3 regions of the Sphingobium sp. WCS2017Hpa-17 genome follow, and region 3 is predicted to be linked to each of the others. Evidence: riboswitches for the same ligand, from Rfam matches in the RefSeq annotation. Region 3 holds a riboswitch; each other region holds the start of a gene.
The links. A riboswitch is a leader RNA that binds a small molecule or an ion and turns the genes downstream of it on or off. The one in region 3 is predicted to bind cobalamin.
Positions count from the first base shown of each region.

Region 1 (4,363 bases), on a different contig from region 3:
CCGGCGCGGCGGCAAGGCGCCGACGATTCTGCTGGAAGCGCAATTGCTGCGCATCCTGATCGAGGACGGTCGCGCGGTCGGCATCGTCTATTGGCAGGACGGCGTCGAAAAGACGCTGCGCGCCCGCCATGGCGTGGTGCTGAGCGCCGGGGCGATGAACACGCCGCGCCTGCTGATGCTGTCGGGCATCGGCCCGGCCGATCATCTGCGGACCCATGGCATCTCTGTGGTCCGCGACCTGCCCGGCGTCGGCGCCAATCTTCAGGACCATGTCGGCACCCATGTGGTCAATGAAGTCGATGTGCGGACGCTCAACAGCGATGCGCAGGGGCTGCGCGGCGCTTGGCAGCTTTTGCGCTACGCCCTTGCTAGGCGCGGCGCGCTGACCACCGCGATCGGCCATGCCCAGGCCTTCGTGAAGAGCAGGCCGGATCTGCCCGCGCCCAATCTCCAGATCAGCTTCGCCGCCTTCGCCTTCGACTTCGATGAGCAGGGGCGGCTGATGCTACGCAAGACGCCGTCCGTCTCCACTTTGGTTGGGCTCATGCGGCCCAGCCATCGCGGGCGGATCAGTCTGCGGTCCGCCGATCCGTTCGCGCCGCCGAAAATCGAGCATCGCCAGCTCGGCAGCGACGATGATATCGACCAGATCGTGGAAGGCATCGGCATCGCCCGCGCTATCCTCAATGAGACAGCGATTGCGACACATATAAAGGCCGAATTGCGCCCCGGCGCGGCGCTGACCGATCCGGAGCAATTGCGCGGCTATGTCCGCATGGCGTCGATCCCGCTCTACCATCCGGTCGGCACGGCGAAGATCGGTCGGGCAGACGATCCGCAGGCGGTGGTCGATGCCGATCTTGCTGTCATCGGCGTGGATGGCTTGTGGGTGGCGGATGCCTCCGTCATGCCGACCCTGCCGGCTGGCAACACCAATGCCACCGCCATCATGATCGGCGACAAGGGCGCGGACCATGTGCTGAAAAAGCTGCGTCGCAACTGAGCGGCTGGCGACGGGCGGGCAGCTTTGCCACAAGGCGGTCATGAAACTGAGTCGTGATGCCATCGTCGATGAAGCGATCGCCCTGTTGCAGGAAGAGGGGCTGGAGGCGGTGTCGCTACGCAATGTCGCGGCGCGCTTGGACGCGAAAGCGCCCTCGCTCGCCCGCCATGTCGGCGACAAGCAGAGCCTTCTGGCACTGATGTCGGCGCGCCTGTTCGGGGCAGTGATCGATGCGCTACCGCCCTGCACCGGCTGGCGCGACTGGGTGATGGCCTTCGGGCGCGGCCTGTGGCGCAAACAGCAGGCGACCCGCGATGCGGCGCCTTTGATTGCCATGGCGCCGCTGGATGCGGATGCGATGGCGGCCATGGCGGACCGGTTGCGGGCACAGGTGCAGGGCGTCGGCCTGCCGGTCGATCGCGGCATGCTGCTCCAGTCGGCGGTGCAGGCGCTGGTGACCGGCTGGACCGGCTTCGCCACCGGGGCGCAGGGGGTAGCGATCGGCCGGATCGTCCCGATCGAGGCGGCGGTGGAGGAAAGCCTGGCGGCGCTGGTGCGGGGCTTTGCCGAAACGCTGGACCCGGCCGACCCGCCGCGATAAGTCCGGCGGCGAAGGCTGTGCCTTCGACCGCGTCGGTGCCCGCAAGGGCTTGAAAGGGAATATGGTGCGGCCGCCTGCGGCCCAATCCATGGCTGTCCCTGCAACTGTAAGCGGCGAGCCACCGGGCCATCATGCCATTGGGAGCGGTCCCGAGAAGGCGGTCCGGCCGGCGACGACCCGCAAGCCAGGAGACCTGCCGGCGCGGGTCGCTCTTGCCCCGGCCCAGGGACTGGCCCGGACACGGTTCTTCCGTTCGAGCGGCATGGAAAGCGGCGTCGCGGCCATCCCGGCCGCGCGCCCTGTCGACGGGAGCAAGGCAGATGGAAGAGCAGGATCAGATCAACGCCCGGCATAATGAGAAGGCTCGCAAGCGGCAGGCCTTCATGCAGGCCAAGATCGCGGAGAAGACGGATGAGAAAGGACTGCTGATCGTCCATACCGGCAAGGGCAAGGGCAAGTCGACCGCCGCCTTCGGCCTCGCCTGCCGGGCGCTCGGCCATGGCATGAAGGTGGGCATCGTTCAGTTCATCAAGGGCGGCTGGGCGACGGGGGAAAAGGCGGTCTATGCCGCCTTCCCCGGTCAGGTCGATCATCGGGTGATGGGGGAAGGCTTCACCTGGGACACGCAGGATCGCGCCCGCGACATCGCCTGGGCGGAGGCCGGCTGGGCAGAAGTGCAGCGCATGATCGCCGATCCCAGCTATGCCATGGTGATCGCGGACGAACTCAATATCGTGCTGCGCTACAAATATCTGGCGGTCGAGGATGTCGTCGCCGGGTTGATGGATCGCGACCCGATGAAACATGTCGTCGTGACCGGCCGCAACGCGCCCGATGCCCTGATCGAGGCGGCCGATCTGGTGACCGACATGGTGCAGGTGAAGCATCATTTTCACGCCGGGATCAAGGCGCAGCGGGGCATCGAATTTTGACGGTGGCGCTGGGGCGCGGCCTGATCGTCGGTGCCCCGGCATCGGGTGTCGGCAAGACCATGGTGACGATCGGGCTGCAACGCGCCTTTGCCGATTGGGGCCTTGCGGTACAGGGCGCCAAATGCGGGCCGGATTATATCGACCCGGCCTTTCATGCGGCTGCGGCCGGGCGACCCTCGATCAATCTGGATGGCTTTGCCATGGCGCCGGCGATGCTGCGCGGATTGGCCGCGCACGTCGCATCGACTGTCCAACTCGTTGTCGCAGAAGGGGCGATGGGCCTTTACGATGGCGCGCGGGCGCAGGACCGGTCGGGTGCTTCGGCTGATGTCGCGCGCCTGCTTGGCTGGCCGATGCTGCTGGTGGTCGATGCCCGTGCGGCCGCGCAGACGGTGGCGGCCGTCGCGCATGGCTGCGCCACCTTTCCCGGCGCGCCCGCCATTGCCGGAGTGATCGCCAACCGGGTCGCCAGCCCGCGCCATCGGCAGATGGTCGAGGATGGCTTTGCCCGTATCGGCCTGCCCCTGCTCGGTGCGATTTCCACCGATGACGGGCTGGCCATGCCGTCCCGCCATCTGGGTCTGGTGCAGGCGGACGAGACGGACGCGCTGGAATCGCGGATCAGCGCGATCACGGAACGGGTGGCGGCCCAATGCGATCTCGATGCGGTCTTCGCGGCGGCCGGTGCGACGGCGGATCGGCCGATGCAGCCGCCCGGCATCCGGCCGCCGGGGCAGCGGATCGCCATCGCCCGCGACGCGGCCTTCAGCTTCTTCTATCCGCATATGGCGCATTGGTGGCGGGCGGCCGGCGCGGAGTTGCACTTCTTTTCCCCGCTGGCCGACGAAGCACCGCCTGCCGATTGCGATGCCTGCTGGCTACCGGGCGGCTATCCCGAACTCCATGCCGGGCGGATCGCGGCCAATCGGCGATTTCTCGATGGCCTGCGGGCCTTTGGCCAGACACGCCCGATCCATGGCGAATGTGGTGGCTATATGGTGCTGGGCCGTGTGCTGGAGGATGGCGAGGGCATGATGCATGCGATGGCGGGCCTGCTGCCGGTTGAGACAAGCTTTGCCCGCCGGCGCATGACATTGGGCTATCGGCGGGCGCGGTTGCGGCAGGACAGCCGCTTCGCCCGTGCCGGGCAGGAACTGCTGGGTCATGAATTCCATTATGTCAGCATCACCGCGAGCGAGGGTGAAGCGCTGGCCGACATGGCCGACGCAGAGGGGCAGGCGATCGCGCCGGCGGGCCACCGGGTGGGCCATGTGACGGGTGGCTTCTTCCACTTGATCGCCTGATCCAACTGGATTAGGGCCGCGGCTGCGTCAGGTTCCCCGCAAGGGGATCAAAAGGGAACGGGGTTCAAGACCCCGGCTGCCCCTGCAACTGTGAGCGGCGAGCCATCGAGGCACAGGCCATTGGGATGCGTATCCCGAGAAGGCGCTTCGAAACGGCATGGACCCGCAAGCCAGGAGACCTGCCTGTCGCGGTCGTTCTTCGTCCGGACAGGGTGCGCCGGTCGAACGAGGATATCCTCGCGCAACGACAAGCTGACCGTGCGGATTCGCACGGCGGGGATGTCGTGCGCGCTGGCGTTCGGCATCGCTGTCGCGTCGCGTCCGCCCGGTCCTGTCTATGACTGGGGGGATTATCATGCACTGGATTTCAAAGAGCGGACTTTTCATTCTGGCCGGCCTGTCCACGCCGGCACTGGCCGACGATGCGAGCGAGGTGATCGTCACCGCCCTGCGCCAGCCGCAGGCGATCGAGCAGGTGGCGTCGAGCGTCACCGTGCTGGACAAGGCTGCGATCGACGCGGCG
Region 1 is NZ_JAVTIV010000002.1:132,942-137,304, forward strand. Features, by position in the region: gene RQH62_RS04930 (GMC family oxidoreductase N-terminal domain-containing protein) at 1-1,003, shown strand, start outside; gene RQH62_RS04935 (TetR family transcriptional regulator) at 1,044-1,604, shown strand; cobalamin riboswitch at 1,621-1,820, shown strand; gene cobO (cob(I)yrinic acid a,c-diamide adenosyltransferase) at 1,925-2,536, shown strand; gene RQH62_RS04945 (cobyrinate a,c-diamide synthase) at 2,539-3,840, shown strand; cobalamin riboswitch at 3,853-4,042, shown strand; gene RQH62_RS04950 (TonB-dependent receptor domain-containing protein) at 4,196-4,363, shown strand, end outside.
Region 1: another riboswitch for cobalamin. It lies ahead of cobO (cob(I)yrinic acid a,c-diamide adenosyltransferase); the one in region 3 lies ahead of RQH62_RS01720 (TonB-dependent receptor domain-containing protein).

Region 2 (4,363 bases), on a different contig from region 3:
TGCCCGAACCAGCTACATATCAGGGACTGATCGACGCCTATGAGGCGGCGTTGAAGGCCAATCCGAAAATCCGCCTGATCCTGCTCACTCATCTGAGCCATCGCACGGGTCTGGTCATTCCGGTGAAGGAGATCGTAGCGATGGCGCGTGCGCGCGGTGTCGATGCGATCGTCGATGCGGCGCATAGCTGGGGCCAGCTGGATTTTCGGTCGGCCGACCTCGACGCGGATTTTATCGGTTTCAACCTGCATAAATGGTGGGGCGCGCCGCTGGGCGTAGGCGTGATCTATATCCGCAAGGACAAAATAGATTTTATCGACCCGGATAGTGCCAACAGCCCGCCCTTGCCCGCCACGACTTATTCGCGGGTACATACTGGCACGGTCGATTTCGCAGCTCAGTTGACGGTGCCGGCCGCACTCGATTTCCAGGATGCAATCGGCGACGCTGCCCGCGCGGCACGGCTGCGCCATCTTCGCGACTTGTGGGCGGAGAAATTACGCGGGACGAAAGGGCTGGAGATATTGACGCCGGCTGATCCGCGACTGCACGGCGGTATCACCTCCTTCCGCCTGGTTGGGCGCAGCACTGTGCAGGATAATATGGCGATCGCCAAAAGGCTGCTCGATGAACATCGAATCTTTACAGTGCATCGGGACGGGCCAGCCCAAGGTGCCTGTGTGCGCGTCACGCCAGCCTTGTTCAATAGTGCTTCAGATATTGCTGCATTGGAAAAAGCCATCCGCTCGATACTGGCCTGATCGGTGAATCAGGCGAATCCTGGCAAGACCGATCCTGTTCATTCCCGCACATATCGGGCCTGAGAAGCCGTTATTCCGCAGCAAGAGCCATATAAAGATTTCTTTATATGGCTCTTGACAGGGGGAGTGGGATGTGTTGAAAGACACCGTCAAGGTTCCCCGCTTCAGGCATGACGGCGGGGCTAAGACGGGAAGCCGGTGGTGCCTTCAGGGGCAGAGTCCGGCGCTGCCCCCGCAACTGTAAGCGGCGAGTGGCGGTTCCATTGTGTGTCACTGAGCTTCGCACAAGGCTTGGGAAGACCGGAACCACCGCGATGACCCGCAAGTCAGGAGACCTGCCTTCGGCGTCATAACGTTCCTCGGACGGGGGTTCCTCCGGTGGATCGCGCTCGAAGCGTGGCCCGTAGTCTATGTGCCGTCCGGGCCACTCAGGCCTTGCGCGTTCTTCCTTCGATCCTTCCGCCCGGCCAAAGCAGGTGATCGGTCGATGTTTGCAATCCTATCCCGTTCCTTCGCCCATCAACGAATGCGTCCGCGCGCCGTGTCGTCGGGCTGAGCCCGGCCTGACGCGGCGCGCCGCAGATTCCACACCGATTCCCAATCTCAACAACGGACGGCACTTGCGCCGGACCGAAGGACGCCTCGCATGCCCGCAACCCGCACCAGCCTCACCCTCCCACATTTTGCCTCCGACGCGCCGCTGTCGTCCGAGATCAGCCGGCCTTCAGGAAAATCCACCATGACAGAAGACGATCTCACATTCGCCGTCAGTAGCATTCGCTTTGACGAGAATTATCGTCCCTCTGATAACACGCGCATCACGACGAACTTCGCTAACCTGGCCAGAGGCGAACATCGTCAGGAAAACCTGCGTAACGCTGTCAATATGATCAACAACCGCTTCAACGACCTGGCGAACTGGGACAATCCGGAGGGAGATCGCTACAGCGTCCAACTCGATATCATTTCAGTCGAGATGCACATTGCCACCGGCGCCCGCGACTCCTTCCCGATGATCGAGATTCTCAGGACGAGCATCCTCGACCGGAAAACCGATACGCGTATTGACGGCATCGTCGGGAATAACTTCTCCTCCTATGTGCGTGATTATGACTTCAGTGTGCTATTGGCAGAACACAACAAAGGACGGGCCGCCTTCGCTACGCCGGACGGTTTTGGCGATCTGCACGGCAATTTGTTCCGGCATTTCCTGACTTCGTCTGCGTACAAGGAAAATTTCAGGAAGCCTCCCGTCATCTGTCTGAGTGTATCGAGCAGCAAGACCTATCATCGCACGGAAAACCGCCATCCCATATTAGGGATCGAATATCGGCAGAGTGAATATTCTTCGACCGACGAGTATTTCGGCAAGATGGGCCTGAAGGCACGTTATTTCATGCCATGCGGCAGCGTGGCACCGATGGCCTTCTACTTCATTGGCGACCTGCTGAGCGATTACACCAACCTCGAGCTCATCGGGACCATCAGCACGATGGAATCGTTCCAGAGGATCTACCGACCGGAAATCTACAACGCCAATTCGGCGGCAGGGAAATGCTTCCGGCCCAGCCTGAGCCATCAGGACTTTTCGTCCACTCGGATCGTCTACGACCGCGAAGAGCGCAGCCGTCTCGCCATCGAGCAGGGCAAGTTCGCGCAAGAGCATTTCATCAAGCCGTATCAGGCCGATCTGGACCGATGGTCCGCGAGCTTCAGTTCCAGCCACACCCTTTGATAAGACAGAACACAAGGTCATCCATCATGAAAAGACTGTTGCCCACTTCGACCGCCGGCAGCCTGCCCAAACCCTCCTGGCTTGCAGAGCCCGAGAAACTCTGGTCGCCCTGGAGGCTGGAAGGCGAGGAACTGACCGCCGGCAAGCAGGATGCCCTGCGCCTCGCCGTGGACGATCAGCGGCAGGCAGGCATCGACATCGTCGGCGATGGCGAACAGACCCGCCAGCATTTCGTCACGACGTTCATCGAACATCTGAGCGGTGTCGATTTCGAGAAGCGCGAAACCGTGAGAATCCGCAATCGCTACGATGCCAGCGTGCCGACCGTGGTGGGCGCGGTTGCGCGCCCGAAGCCGATCTTTGTCGAGGATGCCGGGTATCTGCGGGCGCAGACCGATCAGCCGATCAAGTGGACGCTGCCGGGTCCGATGACGATGATCGACACGCTCTACGACGCCCATTACCGCAGCCGCGAGAAACTCGCCTGGGAATTCGCCACGATCCTCAATCAGGAGGCCAGGGAGTTGGAGGCGGCGGGCGTCGACATCATCCAGTTCGACGAACCCGCCTTCAACGTCTTCTTCGAAGAGGCCAACGACTGGGGGATCGCCACGCTGGAGAGGGCCATCGAAGGGCTGAAATGCGAAACGGCCGTCCACATTTGTTACGGGTATGGCATCAAGGCGAATACGGACTGGAAGAAGACCCTGGGATCGGAATGGCGGCAATATGAGCAGACCTTCCCCAATCTTCAGAAGTCGAAGATCGATATCATCTCGCTGGAATGCCACCACTCCCGCGTGCCGCTTGACCTCATAGAACTTATCCGCGGCAAGAAGGTGATGGTCGGGGCGATTGACGTTGCAAGCGACACCATCGAGACGCCAGAAGAGGTGGCGGATACCCTGCGCAAGGCTTTGCAGTTTGTGGATGCGGACAAGCTCTACCCTTCCACCAATTGCGGCATGGCTCCGTTGTCCCGTAATGTGGCCTGGGGCAAGTTGAAAGCACTGGGCGCTGGTGCGCAGATCGTCAGAGAAGAACTCATCGCCTGACGCTTCGCTGGCGCATACGCCGCGCATGCTGGCACACCTGCGAGGGCCTGTCCTGGGGGCGGGCCCTTTGGCGTATGGCCCACACCGAATTCGTAACATTCGCAGGTTTGCAGCGAAGGCCTTCGCAACCCTCCTTCCATCTGGCTCGCGCAGGGCAGTTCGTCGAACTGCACACATATGTGGTTCGAAAATACTCGTCGCTGGCGGTCGAGGTGTAGATGACCGCCGAGGGCCTCGTTAGCGTCTAACGCTCCGAGGCGGGAAAGGCCGTTTCGAGATGGTCTGCGTGGACGATCACGGCAAATCCCGGCCCATCCGCTAATGCGCAGCCGTGACCTGTATTCGCTAAGTTCGCAAATTTGCAGAAATTCGTCCGCAAGTCTTCGCCAATTCAGCCATTTTCATCACCGGCAACGTTGCCGATAACAGGGCTATGAACGACGCCTATCGCAAGCCTTTTCCCGGAAGCACCGTCGACTATTTCGACACCCGCGCTGCCATCGATGCCATTCGCTCTGGCGCTTACGACGGCCTTCCTTACGTCTCTCGCGTGCTGGCCGAGCAGTTGGTGCGCCGCTGCGACCCTGCGCTGCTGACTGATGCGCTGACCCAAATCGTCGATCGCAAGCGCGTTCTCGACTTTCCTTGGTATCCGGCGCGTGTGGTATGTCATGACATCCTGGGTCAGACCGCGCTGGTCGATCTCGCGGGCCTTCGCGATGCGATCGCCGATCAAGGTGGGGATCCGGCCAGGGTCAATCCGGTAGTGCCGACGCAACTGATCGTCGACCATTCGCTCGCGGTGGAATATG
Region 2 is NZ_JAVTIV010000002.1:189,421-193,783, forward strand. Features, by position in the region: gene RQH62_RS05215 (aminotransferase class V-fold PLP-dependent enzyme) at 1-761, shown strand, start outside; cobalamin riboswitch at 897-1,119, shown strand; gene RQH62_RS05220 (DUF1852 domain-containing protein) at 1,501-2,496, shown strand; gene RQH62_RS05225 (methionine synthase) at 2,523-3,551, shown strand; gene acnD (Fe/S-dependent 2-methylisocitrate dehydratase AcnD) at 3,985-4,363, shown strand, end outside.
Region 2: another riboswitch for cobalamin. It lies ahead of RQH62_RS05220 (DUF1852 domain-containing protein); the one in region 3 lies ahead of RQH62_RS01720 (TonB-dependent receptor domain-containing protein).

Region 3 (4,363 bases):
CACAGCATCGCCGCCGCCCGTCAGCACCGCGCCGATTCGCGCCGGGCTGATCGGCACCGCGCCTAGCAGGATGGAGGCAAAGGCCGCAGCGGCCACCAGCAGCGACAGGCCGGGAATCAATAAGGAATGATAACGGCGCGCGCTCATGGCTTGCCTCCTTGCCTGCGCTTGATAAGGCGATGGGGATGATCGGCAGGATGATGTTCGCGGCGCTCGGCGCCTTCGCGCTGACCGGCGCGGCCGCACCTACGCAACATCCTCGGCGCATCGTGTCGCTCAACGTCTGCGCCGATCAATATCTGCTCGCTCTGGCCGATCCGGGGCAGGTCGCCGCGCTCAGCAGCAACGCCCGCGACCCGTCCCTGTCGGCGGCGGCGGACAAGGTGCGCGGCCTGCGCACGCTGCGCCGCCCTTCGGAGGAAGTGCTGGCGATCCAGCCGGACCTGATCCTGGGCTTCCCGATCGGCGAGAATAAGGTCGCTGGAGTTCCACCGGGCAACTGGCGCACGCTCGGCCTGGCCAGCGCGGAAAGCTATGGCGCTATCCTCGACCAGATCCGGCAGGTCGCGCGCGCCATCGGTCATGTCGATCGGGGAGAGGCGCTGATCGCGCGCATGAACCGCGACCTCGCCACTCTGCCGCGCTCCACGCGCGCTGGCGTCGCGGCCTATTATCAGCGGCGCGGCTATATGACCGGCACCGGCACGCTGATCGACGATCTCATGCACCGCGCCGGTCTCACCAATCTCGCCGCCCGGCTCGGCAAGCCCGCGTTGGCGCAGGTATCGCTGGAGGAAATGGTCGCCGCCCGCCCCGACTGGCTGATCGTGGAAAGCGCGACCGACCGGGTGGTCGATCAGGGCACGGAGATGCTGCACCATCCCGCGCTGCGCACCATCCCGCGCATCAGCCTGCCGCAAAGCTGGACCGTCTGCGGCGGCCCCGCCTATGTGCAGGCGGCAAAGGCCATCACGGCGCGCCTGAACGCGCCGCGCTGACCCCGGCCAGCAGTCCTCAGAAGCGAACACGCACGCCGCCATAGGCAGCGCGACCATAGGTGCCATAACCATAGGCCGTCTGGTAATTCTCATCGGTCAGATTGTCGACGCGACCATAGACTTCCAGATGTTCGCCCACAGGGAAGGACGCGCGCACGCCGGCCAGCGCATAGCCGTCGAGCCGGCGGGTGTTCGCTGCATTGTCGAAACTGTCGCCGACCATCGTGATGGTCGCACCGGTGGACAGGCCGAACGGCCAGACATAGTCGGCCGACACGCTCACCGCATCGGCGGCACGGCGGGCCAGACGGTTGCCGAAATTGGCCGATCCGGCCGACCGGTCGCGCGCATCGACATAGCTGTAGGCGGCGGTCACGGTCAGCGCATCCACCGGCTTCAGCGCGATCGACGCTTCCACGCCCTTGGCGCGGGTGCGGTCGATATTATTGTATCGGCCGAACGGCGGCAACGAAGCATCATAATTGATCTGATCAGTCGTATCGCGCCGGAAAGCCGTAACCGACAATGTGGCCCGCCCATCGTCCAGCATCTGGTCAAAGCCAATATCATAGCTTTTCGACCGCTCTGGACGCAGCGCTGCATTGCCATAGTCACTGTACAACTGGAACAGCGACGGCGCCTTGAATCCCTCGCCATAGCTCAGCCGCACATTGGTCGCGCCGCCATTGGGCGAATAATTGGCGTTGGCGCCGACGGTGGTCGCGCCACCGAACTGGCTATGATCGTCATGGCGCAGACCGCCGGTAACGGCGAGGCCGGTGAAGGGCTTCACGATCGCCAGCGCATAGACGCTGTCGATGTTGATCTTCACGCTCGTCGTGCTAAAGGCGTCGTAATAATCATAGTCCGGCCGCTCATGCTCGTAACCGAAGACCAGCTTGGCCTGATCGACCGGCGCATAGACGCCTTCATATTCGAAGCGCAAATTGGTGCCGCTATAGCCATAATCGACCGCCGCGCCGCGCGCCGAATAATAGTCGCGATCGTTACGCATCCAGGTGACGGCCGCCCGATTGGTCAGCTTGCCATCCAGCAGCGCCAGATTGATACCGGCATAGCCGACATATTGGTCGGAAATCGCGACTTCGGGCGTATCGGCCAGCACATAGGTCGGCGCGGGGAAGCCATCCACGTCCAGATCTGCATGGATATAGTAACCGCGCAGGTCGAGGCTCAAATTATCCGAGAAGGTCAGCTTCAACCGAGCGTTCGCGGCAATATTCTCAGTACCGTCCCGCTCCGTGCCATTGGCCGCCGACGAGATGCCATCGGTGCGGAAATAGGCCGCGCCGATGCCGCCCGACGCGATGCCGGCGGTGCCGGACACGTCCGCCTTGGCGCTGAACGTATCGCTATAGCCATATTCGGCCGAAGCATTGGCGCCGAAGCCCTCGGCCGGCACGCCGGTCATGATGTTGACCACGCCGCCGATCGCCTGGCTGCCATGCACCACCGAGTTGGACCCGCGCAGCACCTCGATCCGGCGGATATTGCCGGTCAGCAGCGGTCCGAAATCATACCCGTCGCCAATGCCGCTGGGATCGTTGACCTTCACCCCATCGATCAGCACCAGCGTCTGCGTCGTTTCCGCGCCGCGCAGCGACACGCCTGTCTGCGCGCCGACGGTGCCGTTGCGGTTGAACCGCACGCCCGGCGTCGTCGCCAGCAGGTCGACCACGTCGATCGCCTGCCGCGTCCTGATCGTGTCCGCGTCGATGATCGTGATCGCCTGTCCGACCTCGTCACGCGACTGCTCGATGCCAGCAGCGGTCACAACGATCTCGTCATCCGTCTGCGCAAAGGCGGAATTCGCGGCCATCAAAGCCACGAGCGAAAGTCCATATTTCAACATTTATTGCCCCTACAGCGTCAAAGCGACGTCGGCAGGGGCGTCCGCCCGAAAGCGGTCGGGTGTTGGAGGGATGACGCCATATCCCGTCCGCAGCCCGATGCGGCCCCGGCCGCATGGCGTCGCTCGACGGAAAAACCACCGTGCCCCGACCATCCCCTGGACCAAAGCAAAAGCGACCAAGCGCCGGCCGGTCTCCTGGCTCGCGGGTCACAGCATGATGCACACCTTCCCGGATTGCTCCAGTGGCTGCCCTTTTGGGGCCAGTGCATCGCGCTATCCGCTTACAGTTGCAGGGACAGCCGTGGATTAAGGCGCTTGTGACGCCCGCACCACATTCCCGATTAACCCGTTTCCGGGCACCGGCGCGATCATGTTGCAGGAAAGCCAAGCCTCCCCACGCCGCGCGCCATAAGGGAAAGCGGGGACGCTGCCAAGCGGGCGCCGGTTTAGATCCTGCCGCTGTGTCCCCGTTGCAACAGCGCGTCGGATCGCGCCAGCACGACCAGCGGCAATCCCGCCGCCTCGGCCCGTTCCGCCGCCAGTCGGGTCGGCGCGGAGATAGTGACCAGCAGCGGGCAATCGGCCAGCACCGCCTTCTCCACCAGTTCATAGGAGCAACGCGAAGACAGCAGCGCAAAACCGCCGTCCCAGTCCGCACCCATCCGCGCCATCGCCCCGATCAGCTTATCGAACGCATTGTGCCGCCCGACATCCTCCCGCGCCAGCCGGATCGCGCCGTCCGCGCCGACCCAGGCCGCCGCATGCGCCGCGCCGGTCGCGCCATTCAACGGCTGATGTTCGCGTAAGCCATCCAGCGCGCGGAATATGGCCGCCCGGTCCGCCCGCGACGTTGCGGTCACATGCGGCAAAGGCCGGATCGCCTGCTCCAGATTCTCGATCCCGCACAGCCCGCAGGAGGAATCCGACGCGCGATACCGCACCCGCTCCAGCAGCCCATCGGTGCGATGCGGCGGCAATGTCGCGCGGGCGATGATCCCTGCGCCCGTATCATGCACATCGACGTCCAGCAGCGCATCGTCCCGGCCGACCAGCCGTTCGGCCAGGCTGAATCCCTGTACCAGATCGCCGATATCGGTCGGCGTCGCCATCAGCACGGCATAGCCCGCGCCATTATATTCGATCGCGACCGGCACTTCCTGCGCCAGCGGCCGATCGACCACCTGCGTCGCGCCATCGGGCGTCAGGCGATCGAATGTCAGGGGGCTGGCGGCGGCATCATCCATGATCACGGCCTAGCGGCAGACGGCATCCCGCTCAACCAGCGTCGCAATGCCCCGCCTCATCCACCGCATTGAACTGCGCCGCATCGACATCGGGGGCCGGCCTGCCCTGCGCCATCCGGGCCACGGCGGCGGCAACCATCGGCGAAAGCCGTTCAGGCTGCTCCTTCGCCATGGCGACAATCTGTGCCTTCATCCGCGGATCCCAGAAGCGGGTCAGATGTTCGGCGAGCGCTTCCGTCGCCTTCTCT
Region 3 is NZ_JAVTIV010000001.1:377,743-382,105, reverse strand. Features, by position in the region: gene RQH62_RS01730 (iron ABC transporter permease) at 1-147, opposite strand, end outside; gene RQH62_RS01725 (ABC transporter substrate-binding protein) at 186-998, shown strand; gene RQH62_RS01720 (TonB-dependent receptor domain-containing protein) at 1,015-2,871, opposite strand; cobalamin riboswitch at 3,039-3,250, opposite strand; gene fdhD (formate dehydrogenase accessory sulfurtransferase FdhD) at 3,318-4,115, opposite strand; gene RQH62_RS01710 (formate dehydrogenase subunit delta) at 4,147-4,363, opposite strand, start outside.